Regions from separate parts of the Dissulfurimicrobium sp. genome, predicted to be linked through region 2. Evidence: riboswitches for the same ligand, from Rfam matches in the RefSeq annotation. Region 2 holds a riboswitch; each other region holds the start of a gene.
What was found. Region 2 has a riboswitch for cobalamin ahead of ACP5SG_RS05265 (TonB-dependent receptor plug domain-containing protein). Riboswitches for the same ligand answer to the same signal wherever they lie in the genome.
Positions count from the first base shown of each region.

Region 1: another riboswitch for cobalamin. It lies ahead of ACP5SG_RS00730 (sirohydrochlorin cobaltochelatase); the one in region 2 lies ahead of ACP5SG_RS05265 (TonB-dependent receptor plug domain-containing protein).
Region 3: another riboswitch for cobalamin. It lies ahead of ACP5SG_RS05620 (cobaltochelatase subunit CobN); the one in region 2 lies ahead of ACP5SG_RS05265 (TonB-dependent receptor plug domain-containing protein).

Region 1 is NZ_JBMFRG010000003.1:27,789-32,657, forward strand. Features, by position in the region: gene ACP5SG_RS00715 (cobalt-precorrin-5B (C(1))-methyltransferase) at 1-619, opposite strand, end outside; gene ACP5SG_RS00720 (precorrin-8X methylmutase) at 616-1,251, opposite strand; gene ACP5SG_RS00725 (cobyrinate a,c-diamide synthase) at 1,241-2,674, opposite strand; gene ACP5SG_RS00730 (sirohydrochlorin cobaltochelatase) at 2,686-3,678, opposite strand; cobalamin riboswitch at 3,850-4,045, opposite strand; gene ACP5SG_RS00735 (sensor histidine kinase) at 4,181-4,869, shown strand, end outside.
Region 2 is NZ_JBMFRG010000029.1:10,453-15,321, reverse strand. Features, by position in the region: gene ACP5SG_RS05270 (ABC transporter substrate-binding protein) at 1-437, opposite strand, end outside; gene ACP5SG_RS05265 (TonB-dependent receptor plug domain-containing protein) at 563-2,563, opposite strand; cobalamin riboswitch at 2,591-2,776, opposite strand; gene ACP5SG_RS05260 (VWA domain-containing protein) at 2,851-4,740, opposite strand; gene ACP5SG_RS05255 (ATP-binding protein) at 4,737-4,869, opposite strand, start outside.
Region 3 is NZ_JBMFRG010000032.1:7,833-12,701, reverse strand. Features, by position in the region: gene acs (acetate--CoA ligase) at 1-1,105, shown strand, start outside; gene ACP5SG_RS05625 (YidH family protein) at 1,126-1,521, shown strand; cobalamin riboswitch at 1,630-1,808, shown strand; gene ACP5SG_RS05620 (cobaltochelatase subunit CobN) at 1,961-4,869, shown strand, end outside.

The sequences.
Region 1 (4,869 bases), on a different contig from region 2:
GCCCCGCTGCCCGCGCCACATCCATGGATGCCTTGATGGTGGCCGTCCATGCCTCGGCGGATATGGGCCTTACGATACCGGTGGTGCCGAGGATGGAAATCCCTCCCAATATTCCAAGGCGTCTGTTCAGGGTGTGCTCCGCAAGTCTCTCCCCATCCGGCACGGAGATGGTGACCTCGATGCTAAATGCCTCTTTGTTCGCACAGGCAGCCTCGGAAATGGCCTCTTCCACCGCCTTTTTGATCATCTTTTTTGGCATAGGGTTTATGGCTGGCTCGCCAACCTGTACAGGCAGTCCTGGCTTTGTAACAATGCCGACCCCTGGCCCCCCGAGTATCCTGATCCTATCTTTCCCTGTCTCGATAACCCTTATCAAGGCCTCTATCTCGGCACCGTTCGTTACGTCAGGGTCGTCCCCTGCATCCTTGATTATTGACGCAACTGCTGTGTAAGGGCCGGCCAGGGCTGCCATATGCACGGCGAATGTCACCCTGCCGCCTTGTGGAAATGGTATCTCGACCCGTGGCTGAAGGTCTTTTGTAAGGAGACAGAGTGTTGCAGCCTTTGCCGCTGCAGCTGCACAGGCCCCTGTGGTATAGCCTGAGCGGAGTCTTTTCATGTCTCACATTCCGCAAGACGAAGGAGTGCGTTTACAATCGCGGCGGCCGCAGGGCTTCCGCCTTTTCTGCCGAGGATCGTTATGAAGGGGTATGGCCTTGAAGACAGAAGTTCCTTTGATTCCGCTGCATTTACAAAGCCGACCGGAGTACCGACCAGCAGCGAGTTGCAGCCGTTCCTGTCTATATATTTGACGGCGCTTAAAAGTGCGGTCGGGGCGTTTCCTATGGCGATTATACCAATATCGTTTTGATCTATTCCGATCTCTATGGCCGCATCGGCCCTTGTACGACCCTCTTCCTGTGCCTTCTTCGCGGCACCAGGATCCGCGATCAAACACATGACCCTGCCGCCGAACCTTGAAAGCCTTGTCTTGTCTATACCTGCGGCAACCATGTTTACATCGGTCAGCACGTCTTTTCCCGCCCTTACAGCCTCGATTCCGGCCTGAATGGCCTTTGGATGAAATTTCATCTGGGAGGCGATCGAGACGTCACCAGTGGCATGAACCACCCGTATAACTACGGAGAGCTCATCCTGGTTAAACGGTGTCTGTCCGAGTTCCTCCCTTATTATCCTGAAACTCTCTTCTTCGATCTCGTCTGGCCTTGAAAACCTCAGCTCAAATTCCATGGCCTCCTGCTCCCTTTGAAAACTCGATGAACCTCCTGACCGCCCACGGTGTGTTGCCGAAATGGATGTGTATGTAGCTGCCCAGCGTATTTTTGATTAGGTAGCCACTGAACCTCCCGTCTGCAAGCCGGAATGTACGATCGACCTCAGGCGGCATCTCTTCTATGGTCGAATAGTGGAACTCATGGCCTTTGAGCCTGGGGATGCCATGCTGTGCAAAGGCGGTCCGCAAACCCTCCTTGTACATAGCCGCAAATGGTCCAGAGACAGGTTCTATCTCCCTGTATCCGAGTGCTGACAAGCGGTAGTTCATCTTGGCTCTGACCGGATATATGCCGACCATTGGATAGAATTTTTGGTCAAGGCCTTCTATACCCTGGGTAAGGTACATAAAACCGCCGCATTCGGCATAAACGACCCCGCCTCTAATCGACCAGTCCCTGATCGAATTGAGCATCTCATGGTTTTCAGAGAGCCGTTCAGCATAGAGTTCAGGATAGCCGCCGCCAAGATATATAGCATCTATACCATCAGGGATGGCTGTATCTGAAAGTGGACTGAATTCTGTTATCCTCGCCCCCATTTTTCGGAACAGATCGAGATTGTCTTCATAATAGAAACAGAATGCCTCATCTCTTGCAATTCCTATGGTTATTTCATGCCCTTGGGTGTATCCGTCATTGTTGTTCTTAGGACCGTCTCCGCCTGTCTCGGAAATAGTACAGTCCAGATTCAAAGGCTCTTTGATTTTAACTGGTTTTATCTGGAGGTCCATAAGTCTTTCTAGATCAATGAAATCGGACACCGCACAGGAAAGCCTTTCTACAGCCTTTTTATCGAGCGGGGCGTCGTTTGCCATAAATAGCCCGAGGTGGCGGCTTGGTATCTCAAAATTCAGGTCCCTTGGGAGGTACCCCAGAAACAGATCAGAGTTACAGTGCCTTTTAATGGCGTCTTTTAAGAGATCAAGGTGCCTTTGGCTCCCGACCCGGTTAAGAATTACGCCTTGGACAAGACCCGGGTCAAACACCTCGAAGCCCTTTATAATAGCGGCGACCGTTTCTGCCATTGAACGTACGTCAATGACCAGGATAACCGGTAATCCAAGGCATCTTGCGAGAGATGCACTGCTCGAGACCCCGCCGTCAAAAAGACCCATAACCCCCTCGACTACGGCTATATCCGCCCCTTTTGCATGGTCAAAGAAGGTCTCTTTTACAAAATCCTCCCCGCACATCCATATATCCAGGTTCCTTGACATCCTTCCTGTCACCATGTGGTGCAGGGTGGGGTCTATGAAGTCGGGCCCGCATTTAAAGGGTTGGACATCGAGACCCTTTGACTTAAGGGCCGCCATGATGCCAAGTGCCACGGTGGTTTTACCTACTCCGCTTTGGGTGCCGGCGATGAGGAACGTCTTCATAGAGACATTATTCACTTCTCTCCGCATATCTCTATACCACTGTCTTTAGCGGCATCTTTTATATGTCTTACAAAGATGTCTGCAAATGCATCGTTTTCACTAAGACCGTGGATGTCTGCGATCACCTTTATTCCAGCTGACTCAAGCCGCCGTTTCCACGAAGTATTAGCGTCGCCTGCCATATCATTTCGTGCATGGTCACCAGCCACTTCCATGAATGGTTTGAGCAGCACCTTTCTTATCTTTTCAGCCTTAAGTTTGTCCATGACTTGATCAAAAGATGGAAAGCCTTCTACTGTACCTATGAAGATCTTGGCATCCGGGTACATGGAGCGCATGACGTCTTGGAGTTCTGCATAGGCTCCTGACGAATAATATTTGTTTCCATGTCCCATATAGACAAGGGCCGCCTTTTTTCTTTGGGCCTCTCGGACATCTTCCGCTACAGCCCTTGCCGCTTCCTTAATATCGTCTATATACGGATGGACATCGCCGTTTGCGCCAAGTGCGGGTCTGCCTATAGCCAGCCTTTCAAACGGCATATTTTTGGTTTTAAGGGTTTTTATGGCCTCAAGCCCCTTGACATAAGAGACAAGGTCGTCGTACTCCTCGCCGTTATATATGTGTAGCGACTGAACTATTATATTAGAATAGCCTTTGTCTTGAAGGTCGGCTATGGTCGCCAACGGGCCTTTTACGCTGAAGATATCGGGCGGCAACGACTTGTTTGCTGCCTTAAAGTCCTTATCGTGTATCCTCTTGTGCCATATCTTGCGGATCATGTTTGATGTAAATGCGACCTTGACCGGTACGCCGGGGCAGGCATCTTCGACCCGTTTTTTGATATTCATGATGCCGGTAAGTGCCTCAGGATAGCTGGTTCCAAAGGCGGCAAGCACGATAGCGGCGTTTTCTCCTTTTGTCTCTTTTGCAGAGACGCTCACGGATTGCAATCCCAAAGATATTAAAAGCGTTATTATTAACCATGCTGATTCTTTGATCATTTTTTACCTCCTTAAGATCTAGTAGATTTTTTACATAAAACAAAAATCCCGAATCAAACGCCTTGGTTGATAGGCAGTTGGATTCGGGACAGCCCTTTTTATCCGCTTAAATCCTTAAAATTTATCGTTTCAGCCCAAATGGGCGGCCGTTGCTCTTTTTGCCGCGAAGAGCGCGGTTTCTTAAGACAGGCAGGTCTTCTGACTAACGGATCTTCCTAGCGGCTGCAAGTCTTCCCAGGCGATTATTATCTTGCCCAGTGACTCGTTGCAGTTGCAGCCTTAGTCCCCGATCACAGCGGCGGGCCCGTTCCTGATTTGCACAGGATTCCCTATTAAGCCTTACGACACCTGGTTTAGATTTTGGATGTAAATTATTTGCCTTAAAGGGGCTTGTCAAGATAGCGTTTATTTGCAAGGAAGACTTCGCACGCTTTTGATGGATTTTGTGTTATGGTAAATAAAAAGTAAATAAAAAATTAGATAAACCGCACAACCGGTAAAGATGCCAGAAACGATAAAAACAAGCCGCAGCCCGACTGGTTTTTCTGTGCCCTATCAAATTGTCGCATTTAGTATCTTGATGTTGTTTTCGATTGTCGTCGTAATAAGTGGCATAGGCACATATAAGATATCCATCGATGGGGCAAGGAACCTTATGGAGAAGCGGGCGGTGGACATAGCGGTGAACATTGGCATCACGCTAGACCGATTCGGCTTCAAAGAGGAGTTCTTCGAAGAGTTGATCCGCTCAGAGAGATGGAGAGATCTGGCCTTTTTAAGTTTGTATGATCAGGAAGGCACGATCATCCTACATTCAAATCCAAAACTCCTTGGTAGGGAACAGAAAGACGAATATATAGAGAAGGTTATAAGAGATGAATCTCCGCTCATACATTTTTCAACCCTTGCTACAGGCGAAGAGGTCTTTATTTTGGACTTCCCATTGCAGCTACACAAGAGGTTTCTGCGCGTATATCATTCATCTAGATTTAAAAGGGGCATGAAAAAGGATATGGATCAGGAAAAGACAGAAAAGGTATTTTGTCTCAGGGTGGCTATTCATCCATATCCTGCAAATGGGATCGTAAGGAAGGCGAATTTTCAGATAATCCTGGTAGGATTCTCGCTTGTGATACTTTGGGTGCTTGCCATTTTTTTCTTCCTTGCCTGGCGGCGCGGAGAGAGATTCAG
Region 2 (4,869 bases):
CTTCCAAAAAGATCTATCACACCATAGAATTCATGAAGGGTCTTCGGGTTTATCTCTATGACCCTCAATCCGTTTTGCTCCATGAATCTTACCGTCTCATGGGAGTATGACCATGTAATGACAATATCGGGCCTGAGTCTAAGGAGCGCCTCTATGTTCACATCAGCCATGCCGCTGGCTACAGGTACGACATTGTCCTTCCAGTCCGGCTTTGCGGCCTTGAGCAGATTATCATGGGCATATGTATAAGTGCTGACGCCGACGACCTTGTCCCAGATATTCAGAGCAGGGATCAAATCACTGGGACCTACGAGGATTACGGCTCGTTTCACAGGGACCTGTATCTTGACAGCCCTGCCTAGATAGTCCTGACAGGTTATTTCCGCAGCCCACGATATGGACGCCGAATATATCAAGGCCAGAGGCAACAGAGACATGATCAACCGCACCCCTGCGCGTCCGCCGACAGCAATGACACTTTTCCACAGCCGCCATTGCGGGGGGCGCCTATGCCCAGCCATGCCCTGATCATGGAGTTATGCAAGGGTCTCATCGGCGCATCTCAAAACAGCCACCTTGCCCCGACGGCTATAGTCCTGCCAGGCATGGGATAGCTCAGGACATATTGATACGCCCTGTCAAAGAGGTTTTCCACAGACGCCGTAAGTTCAAGGTGTTTTATAGGTCTATAGGAGCCTTTTATACTGACGACGGTAAAGCCACCCTTGTTTACCACGACCTTTCCATACGATGGCGGGCTCCAGTCCTGCACCTTTTCACCCCCTGTGTAATTTGCAATGAGCCTGGCGTCCCACCTCTCCTGACCGGCCTTCACGCCGAACGCCCCGGTCCATCTGGGGGTATAGAGAAGCGTTTTTCCGTATTTGCCGATCTCAAGCTCGTCCTTGCTCGAATATCTTGTGAGGTAGGTGATATTGGCAAACGGCTCAATGGATAGATTTAACCCGGCCGCCAGCCCCGCATCATAAGAGATATTGGCCTCAATGCCCTGGATGGCCGCCCCGTCAACGTTTTTAAAGGTCTGGGCCTTGAGCGCACCGTCGTAATAGCTCAATATCTTGTCTTTAAAGTCCGTATGAAAGAATGTGAGACCACTCTTAAAAAGACCTTTTGAATACCCAAGCCCTGCGTCATATGTCGTGCTCTTCTCAGGTCTTAGACCCGGATTCCCGATATAATGCGTCCCCCAATCTGATACATAGTCTGTCGCCAGCTCGTCAGGCGCAGGCGCACGGAAGGCAGTGCCAATGCTTCCCTTGAGCTCGAAGCTATCTGTGACTTTATATACCAGCCCACCCCTTTCCGTCACATGGTCCAAGGTTTCCTCCCTTGGATTAAGGCCCTTTATACCTGCTGTTGAAAGTATCTTGTCCTCGAAATAGTCATAACGAAGCCCTGCACTCAGCAAAAGTTTTTTATTGAGCAGACTGAGCCTGCCTTCTGTAAATGCGCCATAGCTGTCATATCTTGAATTCGGGCTATAAGGCGCACCTATGTTTCTCGAACTATCAACCTCTATCCTGTCCCATTGGCCGCCTGTGACAAGCCTGAAGTCACCGCCAAGATCGAATGTCTTTTGAAGATTAGCCCCCTGCGTATATGTATCTATCGATGTGATATTTGAGTTGCCGGGGCCGAAATTCATGCCCCCATGCCATTCGCCCTTTTCGGTTACGTGATAATAGCCTGCGTCGATCGTTTTTGTCTTGTATTCCACATCAACGCCGTCCCTTTCCTTCCTGTCAAAATTATCAGGATCAGGGGCATATCTCGGCCCTGGAGAGCCTATGGCCCATCCCCTCCAGTGCTGAAGGCCCATGGATATGTGATGGCCGTCGAGAAACTTGTAACCCAGACGTAGCGACGCCGTCTCGTCGTTATAAGCCGTATTCCTAATCCTGCCGTAGTTCCTGGTATCATAGTCATCCTCTGACGAACGGCTGCCGGAGAAATAAAAATCAAAGGGCCCCTTCTTTCCGCTCAGCTCCGCCTCTGGTCTCCAGTAGTCGTATGAGCCGGCCTCGCCGCCAATGGAGCCGTGGACGCCCTCTTTTCTCCCTTCTTTTGTTATGACGTTGATGACACCACCCATTGCAGAAGAGCCGTAGAGGACAGATGCAGGGCCTTTTACTATCTCAATCCTTTCGATATCGTCAACAGGTATCTCTGCAAGATTTACCGTGCCTGCATAATGGCCATTGATAAGGACAAGCACCCTGCTTTTCAGCTCACTCATAAGATCTGTTGTCAGGCCTCTCAATTCAATTCTGCCTGTAAGTGCGCCTGGATATTTGTGGACATGGCCGATCCCAGCCTCTGCAATGAGGTCTCCGGCATCCCTGGCGGTAGAATTCTTTATGTCTTCCTGGGTGATTACCTGGACAGATGCAGGGACGTCTTTTTCAGGCTCCGCAATCTTTGTTGCAGTTACGACGACCTCGCCCAATGGCATGGCCGCTTCATCTGCAGACGCAGAAGCGGCAAAAAGGATAAGAACCAAGGAAAAAATAAGATTTATTGCTGAAAATAGCGTATTTTTCATCTCTTCCTCCCTCGAGAAGTCTGTTGTTGAGTTTTCATGGTCTGGATAGGTCTTCCGGCTTAAGGGCAACGTCAATTTCCTACTCGCCCGCCTTCCCATCATGGTGTTACCCAGGACAGTGGCTTTAAATCGGGCTTTCGTTCCCTTTTACGGCTGCGGGGCAGCGGGAGAATCACACTCCTCTTCCCTGGCATCCAAACTATAGTATTTTTAGAAATTCCTTATCGATTTAAAAAACATGCGGTAATCGCCTGCAATCACCCCCCTTCAAAACCGTATACAACTGGTCAAAAACCAAAAACTCCTACCTTTTTCATCTGTACCATCTCAACAAGGCAGTCGGCTCTCAGTCCTTCAATAGTATGATAATCAGCACCAAGCTGTGACGCTATCTGAAGGGCCAGATCGGTCTTGATGAACCCACTCTTGTCTTCTGTATCCACAACGATGTAATCTGTCGAGCTCAATTCACTGAGGAGTTGGGCCATCTTTCTGACCTCTTCACCTATCGGGGCCCCTGAAATACCCTGGTTGGCCCTACCGTCTGTTATGAGCACGCCGATAGCCCTCATTTCAGGCGATTTGACCGTTGCCCGTTTGATAAGTCTGTAGGCCTCCAAAAGCCCCGCCGCCAAAGGGGTCTTGCCGCCGACAGGGATTTCCCTCAGTCTCCTTGAGGCGTTTTCAACGCTTGATGTAGGCGGCAGTATGACCTCGGCCCTGTCTTTTCTAAAGACTATCATGGAGACCCTGTCTCTTTTCTGATAACAGTCCATGAGCAGGGACTGGACAGCCCCTTTGGTCTCCACCATCCTTCTCCTGGCGCCCATTGAGCCCGACCCGTCCACAACAAAGACTACGAGGTGACCCATCTTTTTCTCCCTCTGCTTGAATCTCAGGTCATCGTCGCGAATCAGGATCACCTCTGTCCTGCCCCTTGCCTTTTGATGAGGGGCCGCGGCCCGGAGCGTTGCATCGATGGCTATATCATCCTTCTTTCTCTGGACGCTCTTTACATACCTGCCGCTCTTGTCCCTTGACCCTGTCTTTGTCCTTCTGCCGGATACAGACCGGTTTACCCGGTCCTTTCTGAGTATTATCCTTTTTGTCTTAAACAGCCCGCCGGTCTCAAAGACCTCTTCTTTGGGGTTTGATTCCATCTGTTGGCGGCCGCCGTCATCCGGCCCGTCCATTCCGGCCTGATCGGGGCGGGACCCATCAGGCTCACGGTGTTTACCGCTCGATTGAGACCCATGCTGTTTCTCCTGCCCGTCAGACCCTGTCTGTTCCCCGTGTTCCTGACGCCCCTCCTGTTGTTCCGTCTGCTGCTCCATCTGCTGCTGTTGCTGTTGCTGGGATACCCTTTTCCTGTGCGCAAGCACAAGAGGGGCGACGGCGTCCACGTCATCCCTCGTCACTTCTTTGCGGCCGCAATAGGCGGCATGGGCCCGTGCGGCATACATGAGATATATGTCGCCCCTCGATCCGGGGATATTGTTTTCAATGCACAATTGCGCGATATAATCCCTTGTCTCAGCCGGGATGACCGTATCTTTCAGAACAGAACGACAGGAACGGATCTTATCCCTCAGGCATCGGTCCTCCCTGCTCAAAGACCGGCCAAAGACATCGGGCGCCGCCTTTTTAATAACCTCTATCCTCTGCGGCCCTTCTTTTAACCCTTCCCACAAGACCATCATACCGAAACGGTCGAGCAGATGGGGCGAAAGCACCCCTTCCTCCTGGTTCATGCTTGCAACCAGGATAAACCGTGAGGGATGTCTCAATGCAATCCCTTCCCGCTCAACGATGTTTTCTCCGCGGCCCATGGCCTCGAGGACAAGCGAGGCTATATCGGGTGAGAGCAGATTGACGTCATCAATATAGACAACGCCACCATCGGCGCGGCCCAGGACACCAGGCTGAAAGACCCTCCTGCCTGTCTTTATCGTATCTTCAATATTTACGCCCCCCATAAGGGCGTCTTCCGTGATATTGAGCGGGAGGTCTATAAAAGGGAAGGCTTCAGGCAGTATCTCTTTAAAAAGCCTTGAGAGCGTTGACTTGCCGCTCCCCTTTTCACCAGCGAACAAAACACCCCCACAATTAGGATCTATGGCATTTAAGATCAACGCAAGTTTCGCATCGTCATGCCCGACAAAGTCACTGAATGTCATGCCCGCAGAACCCCGGTAAGCGCTGTCTCAAGCCTTTCCATACCTACCCCCATCTCTTCAAATGGAAGCCTCTTCATTCTGTGGCTCAGGGCGAGCTGGGCCACATCCCTGATGTCATCATCGCTTATG
Region 3 (4,869 bases), on a different contig from region 2:
GGCCAGTACGACCAAATGGGTCTTCGATCTCAGAGACGACGATGTCTATTGGTGCACCGCGGATGTAGGCTGGATTACAGGTCACTCGTACATCCTTTACGGACCCTTGGCTTTGGGCGGTACATCTCTTATGTTTGAGGGTATGCCGAGCTGGCCGAGACCTGACCGCTTTTGGCGTGTGGTTGAAAAGTTCAAGGTCAATATATTTTATACTGCGCCCACTGTCATACGTATGCTCATGCGAGAGGATGTAAAGTGGGTCAAGCGACACGACCTTTCCAGCTTGAGATTGCTCGGATCCGTGGGTGAACCAATCAATCCTGAGGCCTGGATGTGGTATCATGAAAATGTCGGGCAAGGCCGGATGCCAATCGTAGATACGTGGTGGCAGACGGAGACGGGCGGCATACTCATCTCGCCTATCCCTTATGCAACGCCTTTAAAGCCGGGTTCCGCAACCTTTCCTCTTCCAGGTATTGAAGCCATGATTGTAAGAGGTGATGGTACACCTGCCAATGTAAACGAAGGCGGCAACCTTGTCATAAAGCGTCCGTGGCCTGGGATGTTGAGGGGTGTATATGGGGACCCTGGTCGTTTTAAGACCCAGTATTTTGACCACTTTCCTGGTATGTATGAATCAGGCGACGGCGCGCGCCTTGATGAAGATGGGTATTTCTGGATCATGGGGCGTATCGATGACGTAATCAACGTCTCGGGTCACAGGCTCGGCACTGCGGAGATAGAGTCGGCCCTTGTGGCCCATCCTGCTGTGGCCGAGGCGGCGGTCGTAGGGATGCCGCATGAGATAAAGGGGCAGGCAATATATGCCTATGTAATCCTGAAGGCCGGTATTGCAGGGACAGAGGCCTTGAGAAAGGAATTGAAAGACCATGTCAGGAAGGAGATAGGACCCATTGCAAACCCTGAGGTGATACAGTTTGTGGAGGGGTTGCCGAAGACCAGGAGCGGCAAGATCATGCGCAGGATACTCAGAAAGATTGCTGCAGGCGATACAGGAGACTTTGGAGATACCTCTACCTTGGCGGATCCAGCTGTGATAGACTGGCTTATAAAGGGCAAGGAAGAGCTGTTTAAGACACGCTGAAACGCTGATATTGCGGAGGCATGATCAAAGTAATGGGCAAAGGCCATGATGCAAATGCGCCGAGAAGGACACATCTTGCAAATGAAAGGACGTTTCTCGCCTGGATAAGGACTGCCATCGCCATCATGGCCTTTGGTTTTCTGGTGGCAAAGCTTTCCCTTCTGACAAGACTGCTTTCCGAGACCCATCCTGAGGCTGCGACCTTTCAGTCTGACATACCCCTATATCTCGGGGCAGGCACTATAGCCATAGGCGGGCTCCTGGGTATATTTGCCGTCGTCAGGCACTATCAGATCAAGCGCCAGATAGATCAAGATACATTCAAACCGTCGATATTGCTTGATATCATGGTGGCCCTCATACTTTTGATGATTTCTTTGTTTGTCGTATTCTATCTCATACGTCTGCTTGGTTGATTGTTTGTCGGGATGGAAGGTGCAAAAGCCAAACAATCCGCCGCAGTCGATTCTTGAGCGATTTATATGCTTGACAACCTTTCTGAGGGCAAATAGAGTTTTATATTAAAATTAAACAAGACAACAGGCGCCGCGAGGCTTAATGGGGAACCCTGTGAGAATCAGGGACGGGCCCGCCGCTGTGATCGGGGACGAAGGTCGTAGTAATGCCACTGGCTTAGGCTGGGAAGGCGCGGCCGGTAGATGGATCCGAAAGTCAGAAGACCTGCCTGTTTGATAGCTGCCCTTTCGAGGCAAGGAGTGGGGCGGTTGCTGTCCTGTTCGGTAGCTGTAGGATTTAAGCGGATAAAAGGGCTATTCCGGATCCATGCACCTGTTTTCTTAAGGTGTTGATCCGGTTCTTTATTTGGAGCTCTATTCTATTAAGAGAAGGTGTCTGATGTATTGCTGGATTTTTACTGTCATAACTATTTTTTCATTTTTTATCCCGAAAACCGCCTTGGCCCAAGGGCTGATGGTCTTTTTTGTCGGGGATTCTGACGTCTATACCTGTCGGAAAGCGTTATCGTCCATTGATCTTCCTGGACTTAAGGTCTTGGTCTTAACTGAAAAGGATCTCGATGCCCCAAGGGCCTCGGCTGTGCTTTCGTCTATGGATGTAGCTGTCTTGGATGCTATGCAGGGGGGACTTACCGATTGGTTGACCTCGCATAAAAATTTAATAAATCCAATGGCTAAGATATATGCCGTCCGTTCGCCAGGCAGATCAAGGGAGTTGAAAGGTCAGGGTGTCATATTCGACGAGACGGTCAGGAGATACTTCGATTATACGAGTGAAGAAAATATCCGAGGGCTCATTCTATATCTTGCGAAGACCGATTTAGGCGTTCATGTCTCTCCGCCAGCGCCGGTCGTGCCGCCCGAAGGGGGTTTTTATCACCCCGATGCCCATGCCTTTTTCGCTGACGTCGGCGAATATGTGAACTGGTATAAAAAAACAGGCCATTTCAATGACAAAGGTCTCTGGTCACTAGTGGTCGTATTTCCAACTTTTACCGTTGATTCAAGGAAAGGGCCGCTTGACGCCCTTATAAGGGCATATGAGGCCAATGGTATAAATACGCTGACACTCCTCTATTCCCCAAAGGACGGGCCATCCGAGATAGACCGTTTGATCTCTGAACCGCCCTTAAATGACGCCCTTGGTTCCATCACGAGTTTTGTATTCAGATTCAGCTCTCTCCTTTCCCCTAGACTTTTGAAGGTACTTGAGAAGGCGAATTGCCCCGTTTTCAATCCCCAATATCTTTTTTACACATCGAGGGACGAATGGATGAAGTCGTCGCAGGGCATGGCCGCCAGCGAGATCACCATGCAGTTCTCCATGCCGGAGCTCTCTGGCCTTGTAGAACCTACTGTTGTCGGGGCGAAAGAAGATATGAGCAACGAGGGTCCGATATATGTCCCGATCAAGGATGAGATAGATATACTTGCAAGGCGGGTGGCAAGATGGCATGCGCTTAAAGAAAAACCGAATAGGGATAAAAGAATCGTCCTGATTTATTATAACCATGTCCAAGGCAAACAGAATATAGGGGCAAGCTACCTCAATGTGGCGAGGAGCATCAAGGTCATTGTTAACCGTCTGAGAGCTGAAGGATATATGATCCCGAAGGATGTAAGCGAGGACGAGATCAAGGACCTTCTTGTAAAGGTTGGGAGGAATATAGGTTCGTGGGCCCCAGGCGAGCTTGACAGATTTATGGCCAGCAATGATTATGTCGCGATCGACATGAGGCAATATAAGAGGTGGATAAAGGGAATTGACCAGGGATTCTTAAAGAAGGTCGAAAAGGATTGGGGGAGGCCTGAGGATTCAAAGATAATGACCCGCGACGGGCGGTTTATCATCCCATGCATCCGTCTGGGCAATCTGACCATTGCGCCGCAGCCTGTAAGGGGGTTCAGCGATGATCCCGACAAGCTCTATCACAGCACGATTGTCTATCCGCACCATCAATACGTGGCTTTTTATCTCTGGCTTCAAAAGGTCTTGAGGCCTGATGCCATGATAAGCCTCGGCACTCATGGTACACATGAGTGGCTGCCTGGGAAGAATGCCGGCCTCTCGGCCAGCTGCTCACCGGAGGTGCTGATAGGCGATATCCCAAATATCTATCCATATATAGTTGATGACGTGGGTGAAGGCATCCAGGCCAAGCGCAGGGGGCGGGCTGTGATAATAGACCATGCGGTCCCGCCGTTCAGGCAAGGCGGTCTCTATGCCGAGTATTCAAAGCTCGCAGCCCTCATAAGTGAGTACGAGGCATCCGATTCGAACGATATAAAGGCCGCAAGGCTTGCACGCATAGGTAAGCTTGCAACAGCGCTCGGGCTCTGTAAGGACCTCGGGGTAAAAAAAATAGATAAAGACTCAGTCAAGAGACTTGAAGACTATCTCATTGAGATAAAAACCAGCCTTGTACCGTACGGTCTCCATACCTTTGGGGAATCCCCTAAAGGTGAGGCGCTTGATGAGATGGCCGCAGCTGTTTCATCAGGTGCAAATGGTGGAAAAGATCGCTACCTTAGGCTCATTTCTGAATCGGGTCGGGATGAACTCGATGCGCTTGTCAATGCCTTAAACGGCGGTTTTATCCCGCCGGCCCCCGGCGGGGATCCGGTTCGGAACCCCGAGAGTCTACCGACAGGCAGGGACTTCTATGGCTTTGATCCGGAAAAGGTCCCGTCGAAAGAGGCGTGGGGCCAGGGGAAAAAGGCGGCGGAGGAGATTATTGATGGTTATCGAAAGGCTCACGGCGGCAGGTATCCCGAAAAGACAGCCATAGTCCTCTGGGCCGTCGAGACTATGAGAAACGAGGGGGTGAACGAGGCGACCGCACTCTATCTCATGGGCATGAGACCCATATGGGATCGTAGGGACAAGGTAAAGGGCGTCGAGCCTATTTCGGCCACAGAATTGAACAGGCCGAGGCTTGATGTGCTTTTGCAGATGTCTGGTCTTTACAGGGATACCTTCCCATCGGTTGCGCTCCTTCTTGACAAGGCGGTGAAAGAAGCCGCTGTACTCACAGACGTTGAGAACTATATCAAGGATCACACCGAGGCGCTTAAAAAGACCCTCATAAAGGCGGGTTATACCAGAGCCGAGGCCGATAAACTCTCGACAGTTCGTATATTTTCCGAAAGACCTGGGGCATATGGTACAAAGGTAGCCGAGATGACCGGCGCAAGTGGTCTTTGGGAGGATGATTCAAAGATCGCTCAGGCGTTTATGAACATGGTCTCATTCGGTTATTCAAAAGACATGTGGGGGCAGGATGCAAA